One region of the Pseudoalteromonas sp. G5_S1_14_S5 genome, then DNA from elsewhere that is predicted to be linked to it. Evidence: predicted binding sites of a transcription regulator. Region 1 holds the regulator's gene; each other region holds the start of a gene.

Region 1 (2,204 bases):
TCGGTTACCTGCCTCAGGAAGCATCAATCTTCCGTAAGCTGTCTGTAGAGAACAATATCATGGCGGTTTTACAGACCCGTAATGAGATGACTAATGAACAGCGTCAGGACAAACTAGAAGACCTTCTAGAAGAGTTCCACATCCAACATATCCGTCACAGTAATGGTATGGCACTTTCGGGTGGTGAACGTCGTCGTGTTGAAATCGCTCGCGCTCTAGCAGCAAACCCTCAGTTTATCTTGCTAGATGAACCGTTTGCTGGTGTTGACCCGATCTCTGTTATCGATATCAAGAAAATCATCGAACACCTGCGCGATCGCGGTTTGGGTGTTTTGATTACCGACCACAACGTTCGTGAAACATTAGACGTGTGTGAAAAGGCCTACATCGTGAGCCAAGGACACCTGATCGCAGAGGGTACTCCTGAAGATGTTCTCAATAACGAACAAGTTAAACAAGTTTATCTAGGCGAACAATTCCGTCTATGATTATATAGAGAGTATCGAGAGTTCTAAGAATAATAACTAGGTAAGTAACACTGAATGAAACCCTCATTACAACTTAAGCTAGGCCAACAGTTAGCAATGACGCCTCAATTGCAGCAAGCGATTCGTTTGCTGCAATTGTCTACTTTAGATTTGCAACAAGAGATCCAAGAAGCACTTGAATCTAACCCATTACTCGATGTCGAAGAAGGCAATGAAGAAACGCCATCATCGGAAGAAAAGCCTAGCAGTGACGAGAAAGAAACAGTTGAAGCCGCAGAGCAAGACTTACCTGACAGCTCAGACTTAATCGAAAAATCAGAGATTGGAAACGAGCTCGAGATCGACACAACTTGGGAAGATGTCTACAGCGCAAATACAGGTAACACTGGTATTGCTATCGATGACGACATGCCTGTATATCAAGGTGAAACCACCGAAAGCTTGCACGATTACCTACTTTGGCAACTCGACCTCACCCCCTTCACAGAAACAGACCGAAGCATTGCATTCGCGCTAATCGATGCCATTGATGACTATGGCTATCTCACCGTATCTTGTGAAGATATCCTTGAAAACTTCGACAGTGAAGACATAGAGCTTGATGAAATCGAAGCAGTACGCAAAAGAATCCAACAGTTTGATCCATTGGGTGTTGGCTCGCTAAATCTTCAAGATTGCTTACTGCTACAACTGGCGACTTTCCCACAAGACACACCTTGGCTTGAAGAAGCTCAGTTAGTACTTACTAGCCATATTGACCAACTCGGTAATCGTGATTACAAACTCGTGATCAAGGAAACCAAGTTGAAAGAAGCAGAGCTACGTGAGGTTCTACAGCTCATTCAACAACTGGACCCACGACCTGGCAGTAAGATTACGCCAGACGAAACCGAATATGTGGTTCCTGATGTGTCGGTATTTAAAGATCTAGGTAAATGGTTAGTGACCATTAACCCGGATAGTGTGCCAAAGCTGAAAGTCAATCAGCAATACGCTGACTTAGGCAGTAAAGGCAACAGCGCTGATAACCAATACATTCGCTCAAACTTGCAAGAAGCGAAGTGGTTAATCAAAAGCTTGGAAAGCCGAAATGAGACGCTACTCAAAGTTGCGCGATGCATTGTTGAACATCAGCGCGATTTCTTCGAACATGGCGAAGAAGCGATGAAGCCAATGGTACTCAACGATGTTGCTTTAGCCGTTGATATGCACGAATCCACGATCTCTCGTGTGACAACTCAAAAGTTCATGCATACGCCTCGTGGCATCTTCGAACTGAAATACTTTTTCTCGAGCCATGTCAGTACTGACAATGGCGGTGAATGTTCATCGACAGCAATTCGAGCACTCATTAAGAAGCTTGTTGCGGCAGAAAATACCGCTAAGCCTCTCAGTGATAGCAAGATAGCTGCTTTACTGGCTGACCAAGGAATTCAGGTAGCTAGACGTACGATAGCGAAATACCGTGAGTCTCTGGGCATTGCCCCATCGAGTCAGCGTAAACGCCTACTATAAGCTCATTGAGTTACTCTTAACTCAATCGCTATTATCGGGCACCAACTGAAAAGGAAAGTCTATGCAAATCAATATTCAAGGCCATCACGTTGATCTTACCGATTCAATGCAAGACTATGTTCACACCAAATTCGACAAGCTTGAACGCTTCTTTGATCATATCAATAGTGTTCAGGTTGTTTTAAAAGTTGAGAAAATCAA
Region 2 (2,204 bases), on a different contig from region 1:
CCGTTATGCTCCCGTTAAGTCGGACGACAATGGTGATGCCATCGTTGCTGATGAGAAAAGTATCAAACTAATGATGCTGGCCGATAAAGTGGCCAAAACTGACGCTAATGTTATGGTTCTTGGCCCAAGTGGTTCAGGTAAAGAGGTGATGTCGCGTTACATCCATAATGCCTCTAACCGTAAAGATGGTCCGTTTGTCGCGATTAACTGTGCGGCAATTCCTGACAATATGTTGGAAGCGACTCTGTTTGGTTATGAGAAAGGCGCATTTACTGGCGCTATTCAAGCGTGTCCAGGTAAATTTGAACAAGCTCAGGGGGGGACTATTTTACTCGATGAGATCAGTGAAATGGACCTTGGCCTTCAAGCTAAGCTACTGCGTGTGCTGCAAGAGCGTGAAGTTGAACGTTTAGGTAGCCGTAAGAGCATCAAACTCGATGTTCGTGTACTCGCGACCAGTAACCGAGATCTCAAGCAGTATGTGTCTGAAGGTAATTTCCGTGAAGACTTGTACTACCGTTTGAACGTTTTCCCAATTTCTTGGCCTCCACTGTGTGAACGTAAAGGTGATATTGAGCCTTTGGCGAAGCACTTGGTTGAGCGCCACTGTACCAAACTTGGCATGCCAGTTCCGGTCATGTCAGCTCAAGCGATCAGCAAACTCGTCAAATATCCGTGGCCGGGGAACGTCCGTGAGCTTGATAATGTCGTGCAGCGTGCCCTGATTCTGAGCGAAGAAGAAAAAATATCTGGTGAGCATATCCTACTTGAAGGAGTCGATTGGCAAGACGCCAGTGGCCTTCAACAGATTGTGGAAGGTAGCGACGTGGCAACGCCAGAGATTAAGCCTATTGCAGAAGCAACTCCGATCAATAAAATCGCTTCAAGCAGTGAAGGGCTGGGGAATGAGCTTAGAGATCAAGAGTATGCGATCATTCTCGAAACTTTGATCGCATGTAATGGTCGACGTAAAGATATGGCTGAAAAACTAGGTATTAGCCCTCGTACATTGCGCTATAAGTTAGCAAAAATGCGCGATGCTGGAATAGATATCCCAAACTAAGTAAAGATTAGTAGTGTCAGCTTTCTGACTAGTGTAATACGATATCTAGTCGTCTTTAGGTATGGCACGCTAATTGCTCTGTCAATAATACAGCAAAATAGACAGTCATAAATTTGACTCCTTGAGGTAATAAATGAGAATAGATGGTCTACAAGGCGAAATGCAGGCAATGATGGTTGAAGCTGCGAGCACGCGCCCTGCTGCGACAGGACAAACGGTCGGTGCAGACTTTGGCAACATGCTGACGCAAGCCATCAACAATGTGAACTCATTGCAAAAGACCTCAGGGGATCTTCAAACTCGTTTTGATAGCGGCGACCAAAGTGTGTCGCTGTCTGATGTGATGATTGCTCGCAATAAATCTAGTGTGGCTTTTGAAGCGACAATCCAAATTAGAAATAAGTTGGTTGAGTCGTATAAAGAGCTTATGAATATGCCGGTATAAGTTGGGTATTTAAGTAGTGGCAGATAATAGTCAAACAACAGATTTAACCGTGAGCGATGGTAACGACCACGCACTCATTGCGGGTGCTGAGCTGGACGGAGAAGGACAAAATCCCGATCTAGGTGAACGTAGTTCATCTAAATTTGATATGGCCGTAGGTGACCTAGATTTACTTCGTCAGGTTGTCTTAGTGCTGTCTATCTCAATCTGTGTCGCGCTTATTGTGATGCTGTTTTTCTGGGTAAAAGAGCCAGAAATGCGTCCATTAGGGGCTTACGAAACAGAAGAATTGATCCCAGTTCTTGACTACTTAGATCAGCAAAAGATCGAATATTCACTTGAAGGCAATACTATCTCTGTACCTGCGAGTGAATATAATTCTCTGAAGCTTAATATGGTTCGAGCTGGCTTGAACCAAGAGACGAGAGAAGGTGATGACATTCTTATGCAGGATATGGGCTTTGGAGTCTCACAGCGTTTAGAGCAAGAGCGCCTCAAGCTGAGCCGTGAACGGCAGTTGGAAGCGGTTTTTGAAGAGATGCAGCCAGTACGCAAGGCTCATGTCCTATTGGCTTTGCCTAAGCAAAGTGTTTTTGTCCGTCATAATCAAGAAGCCTCTGCTTCAGTTTTTCTAACACTTAAAACGGGTACTAACCTCAAGCAGCAAGAAGTCGAATCTATTGTTGATATGGTCGC
Region 3 (2,204 bases), on a different contig from region 1:
AACACAGGTCACGCCATCAATACGCTTGGCTTGTTCGAATAAGGGTTTGTTTGCTTCAGAGCGATGCTGAGAAGGGTGGGCGAATAGCACCAAGACTCGATTTTTCGACATAAAGCCCTCTTTGTCCGTTAACGAATAATGCTTATTGGAATTATAGATACACGATAATAGAAGAATGATTGAAGAACAACGAATTAGCCCATACTTATCTATTTAGATACATAGGTTTACCGAGTGTTTAATTATATAAAACATGCTCTGATTTAGGAGTGTCTCGCCCCTCCACTCTACGACTAAGTAAAACTAATTATTCGTGAATAATAAAAGCGAATCAGCGTATTTTATGTCAACGTTGGTAGAGAGCGTAAAGAATTCAATCTCTCTACATAGAACAACAATGAATAAAGGAAAAAGTATGAGCATGGACTTGCGGCAAAAGTGTAATTTGTTTCTTTCAGGTCACTTAGATCCGACTCCGGCACAAACATTTGCTCAGATGGCTGAATGGTGTGAACAGCACAAAATACATCACGATACATACTGGGATGGTGAGTTCATCGAAGGCTTTGAAACCAAAGTCGCAGAGTTGCTTGGTTATGAAGCGGCTGTGTTTGTGATCACTGGCACCATGAATCAACCAACAGCGCTAGAGATCGCCTTGATCGATATCTTAGACTTCATTAGCGAAGCTCTGATTTGAGTGCAAAGAAACTGAATTGAATGTGGTGAGGAGTGCTCATTAGAATGAATACAAGCGGGCTTGCTTGTATTCATTCAGACAGAGATAGCGGGACAGTGTTACATATATTGGTTGATATACACGTCGACTAGGAACATGAATACAGGAATGGTGCTAAGAACTCCGAAGAAGACGATAGGCACCCAGTTTTTCACTTTCTTTTTAGGTTGCTCTGTATTGTTCATAGTTTCGACCTTAAATTCGTTGTTTAGTCTGCGCTTTAGTCAGAACTGAATGGTATCAAATAAATTCAATGAGCCCTATGTGGATTTAGTGTTTCGTGGCGTGTATCAAACACAAAATAGCGTTGATTCATAAACGGTTCATAAAGGCTCAACAATAATAAACCCATTGAAACAAGCAGTGCCTTATTTGGCATAGTAATTAAATTGCATTCAGAGAGTTGGAGAATACAGAATGAAAACAATAGGTAACATCATTTGGTTTCTGTTCGGTGGCGTATTTATGGGATTGGCGTGGTGGTTCTTTGGGCTGCTTGCATTCCTTACCATCGTTGGTATTCCGTGGGGTAGAGCGTGTTTTGTTATGGGGAACTTCTCGTTCTTTCCATTTGGTCAAGAAGCCATTTCTCGTGATGAACTGACTAATGAAATGGATATCGGGACAAGCCCATTAGGTATGATAGGTAACATTATATGGTTCTTGTTTGCAGGTATTTGGCTTGCAATTGGTCATATCATGTCGGCTGTGGCGTGCTTCATTACTATCATCGGTATTCCATTTGCGATTCAGCATCTTAAGCTAGCGATTATCTCATTGGCACCAATCGGTAAAACAGTGGTAGATAAACGCGAAGCAGAAGCGGCACGAGTAAGAAATTACAAAAGTTAAGATTTCTGTTTATCTTTTGGCTGGCTGTGACAATCATCCGTTTCTTTTGCAAGAGCAGAGTGGGTAGCGAGTGATGCCAATAATGAAGTGCTAACTGTCTAACGGCTCAATGGAACCTGTTTGTTATTCTATGGCTTAATAATTTGACTATAAATAAGTATATGAAAATATAAGACTTTAAATGATGTTTAACTGGAATTGTGGTTGTTCAAAACAGAGGGTTGAATCGCGTATGGCAGGCACAGAAAACGGGCTCTAAAAGTGAGCCCGTTTGTTGGTTAGCTTGTAAGTGACTTAACGTTAGATTACATTGCCGCTTCGAAAATCGCAGAGATTTCTTCGTGAGTCGCTTGTTTAGGGTTAGTAAAACCACATGCATCTTTCAGTGCGTTGTCAGGCAATGTAGGAATGTCTTCTAGTTACGCACCAAGTTGCGCGATACCAGTTGGGATGTTCACATCATTCGCTAGTTGAACAATCGCTTCGATGGCTGCTTCTGCACCTTGCTCTGGGGTCCTACCTTCAACATTCACGCCCATTGCTTTCGCAACATCACGTAGGCGCTCAGGACAAACTTGCGCGTTGTAGCGTTGAACATGTGGGAGTAAGATAG
Region 4 (2,204 bases), on a different contig from region 1:
AAACCGTCACCTTCGATCATCATGTCGAGGCTGTTAGACGTAGTCTGCGCGTTACCGTGTGTGTGAACCTTTTGAGTCGCAACCACTTTAGAACCCGCACCTAGCATCAAACCACTTGGTAACTCAGTATTCTGAGACGACTGACCGCCAGGCTGGTTGATGTTCTGGTAGAACAGATCTTCAAATACCGCACGGCTCTTTTTAAAACCAATGGTCGAGGCGTTGGCAAGGTTATTTGAAATCGTTGAAATATTGGTTTGTTGGGCGTCTAAACCTGTTTTACTTACCCATAATGCTGGATGCATAGCAATTTCCTTTAAATTCTATTAGCTCATACGAAGCAGTGAATCAGACGACTTGTCCATTTCCTCTGCTGTGCTCATCATCTTGACCTGCATTTCAAACTGACGTTGTAAGTCAATTAGGCTGGTCATTTCACCTACGGCATTTACATTACTGCCTTCGATAGCACCTTTTAGCAACGTTACCTCTGCATCTGCTTCGTATGCCTGATCTGGGTTTTTCGAACGGAATAGACCATTCGTATCTTTAAACAAAATTTGATTGTCTGGACGTACAAGTTTAATACGATCAACGACCTCTAGTTCCTCAGCTGGAGCGCCTTGAGGAATGACTGAGATCGTACCGTCTGTACCAATTTCGACTTTACTGATTGGGATAGGTAGTGTGATTGGCGCATCGTTTTCGCCCAATACCAAATGACCGCTTGCATTGGTCAACAAACCGTTTTGGTCAACCTTTAGGTTACCGTTACGTGTTAAACCTTCACGTCCAGTATTATCCATAACCGAAATCCAACCATCACCTTGGATAGTGACATCAAGATCACGGCCAGTGGTAATTACACTTCCCTGTGCAAAATTATGTCCAGGACGCTCTGTCATGCTGAAAACACGAGTAGGCATACCTTCGCCATACGCTTGCATTGAACGCGCTTGTGCTAAATCAGCACGGAAACCCGTTGTACTTACGTTGGCAAGGTTGTTTGCACGTAGCTGCAAAGCTTGCATATTTTGCTTAGCGCCACTCATGGCAAGAAACAGTGCGCGATCCATAATTTTGCTCCAAAAATCATCTTCTGGGGCTAATAAAGCAAACATTGTGCCAATATTTTTAACTGTTATTTATCAACAATTTAAATAAAAAACAAACAAGAAAGGTGATCACAAAAGGATCATTGAGGAAGAATTGTTGCCTGTAGCATTACCGGGCGGCAATAAGGGCGGCAAATAAAAAATCAAACGACAATACCCAATTCAATAACATTGAATTGGGTATTCGCAGATGATTCAAACGTTTGAAACGATTAACGAATCTGAAGAATATTCTGTTGTAGTTGGTTGTGTACTTCTAGAGAACGAGAGTTCGCTTGGAAGTTACGTTGAGCAGAAATCAAATCAACCAATTCTTGAGTCATATCGATGTTCGACTGCTCCAGAGAGCCATTGTTGATGCTACCAAATGAACCTTTGTTAGATTCACCCCAGATTTTGTCACCCGAGTCGTTAGTAGAATCCCACTGAGTACCGCCTTTCTTATCCAGACCTTGCTCGTTTGGTACGCGAACTAGGCCTACACGACCAAGCATCACGTTTTCACCATTTGAGTAAGTACCTAGAACACTGCCGTACTCATCGAAATCGACTTTGGTTAAGAAACCTGTTGTAGCACCATCTTCATCAAACTTAGTTAATTCAAACGGAGCCGCAAACTGGGTTGAAGAATCTAGACCAAACTTAAGCACTTGTGTTGGATCTGCACCATTCAGATCGACAGGGTTAGCGCCTGCACCTAGAGGTTCCGAGTTAATCGGTTGACCACTGTTTAGGCTTGCTAACGTACCGTCATTGTTGAACTTCATTGTGTGACCAACATGACCTTGAGCATTCGTTGCATCACCACCAGTGATGTTGAGTGGCTTCTCGCCAGTCTCATCAGACACAGTATAGTAAGTCTGCCAAGTGTTTGGTTGCGTTTGATCTTTGAGGTAGTAAGTCGTTAACTTGTAAGACTGACCCATAGAATCGTATACCGTCGAAGACGTTGCACGGTTATAGGTATCAGCATCTTTGAAGTTAAATGCAGCTGGATCTTTAAGATCACCGTTTGCAGGAAGGTTAACCCCTACTTCAATGTTTTCTGTCTGTTTTGGTTTACCAAATTCAGCTGGAATGTCGAGAGGC

Evidence for each region. The regulator sigma-54, encoded in region 1, starts transcription at its own class of promoters, with help from an activator protein. The targets are predictions, from matches to a motif close to GTTGGCACGNNNNTNGNNT.
Region 2: fliE (flagellar hook-basal body complex protein FliE) is a predicted target of sigma-54. The motif match lies at 1,124-1,142, and genes of this name have one in related genera.
Region 3: ACTRWI_RS18875 (YccF domain-containing protein) is a predicted target of sigma-54. The motif match lies at 1,111-1,129, and genes of this name have one in related genera.
Region 4: ACTRWI_RS12165 (flagellar basal body rod protein FlgF) is a predicted target of sigma-54. The motif match lies at 1,112-1,130, and genes of this name have one in related genera.

The regions. Positions count from the first base shown of each region.
Region 1 covers NZ_JBQKUM010000007.1:51,281-53,484, forward strand. The annotation lists gene lptB (LPS export ABC transporter ATP-binding protein) at 1-488, shown strand, start outside; gene ACTRWI_RS03715 (RNA polymerase factor sigma-54) at 543-2,003, shown strand; gene hpf (ribosome hibernation promoting factor) at 2,065-2,204, shown strand, end outside.
Region 2 covers NZ_JBQKUM010000053.1:23,830-26,033, reverse strand. The annotation lists gene ACTRWI_RS15715 (sigma-54-dependent transcriptional regulator) at 1-1,063, shown strand, start outside; gene fliE (flagellar hook-basal body complex protein FliE) at 1,233-1,508, shown strand; gene fliF (flagellar basal-body MS-ring/collar protein FliF) at 1,525-2,204, shown strand, end outside.
Region 3 covers NZ_JBQKUM010000082.1:4,197-6,400, forward strand. The annotation lists gene ACTRWI_RS18860 (NAD(P)H-dependent oxidoreductase) at 1-111, opposite strand, end outside; gene ACTRWI_RS18865 (hypothetical protein) at 416-700, shown strand; gene ACTRWI_RS18870 (hypothetical protein) at 799-924, opposite strand; gene ACTRWI_RS18875 (YccF domain-containing protein) at 1,157-1,591, shown strand; partial or broken gene yiaY (L-threonine dehydrogenase) at 1,897-2,204, opposite strand, start outside.
Region 4 covers NZ_JBQKUM010000035.1:40,487-42,690, reverse strand. The annotation lists gene flgG (flagellar basal-body rod protein FlgG) at 1-305, opposite strand, end outside; gene ACTRWI_RS12165 (flagellar basal body rod protein FlgF) at 327-1,076, opposite strand; gene flgE (flagellar hook protein FlgE) at 1,328-2,204, opposite strand, start outside.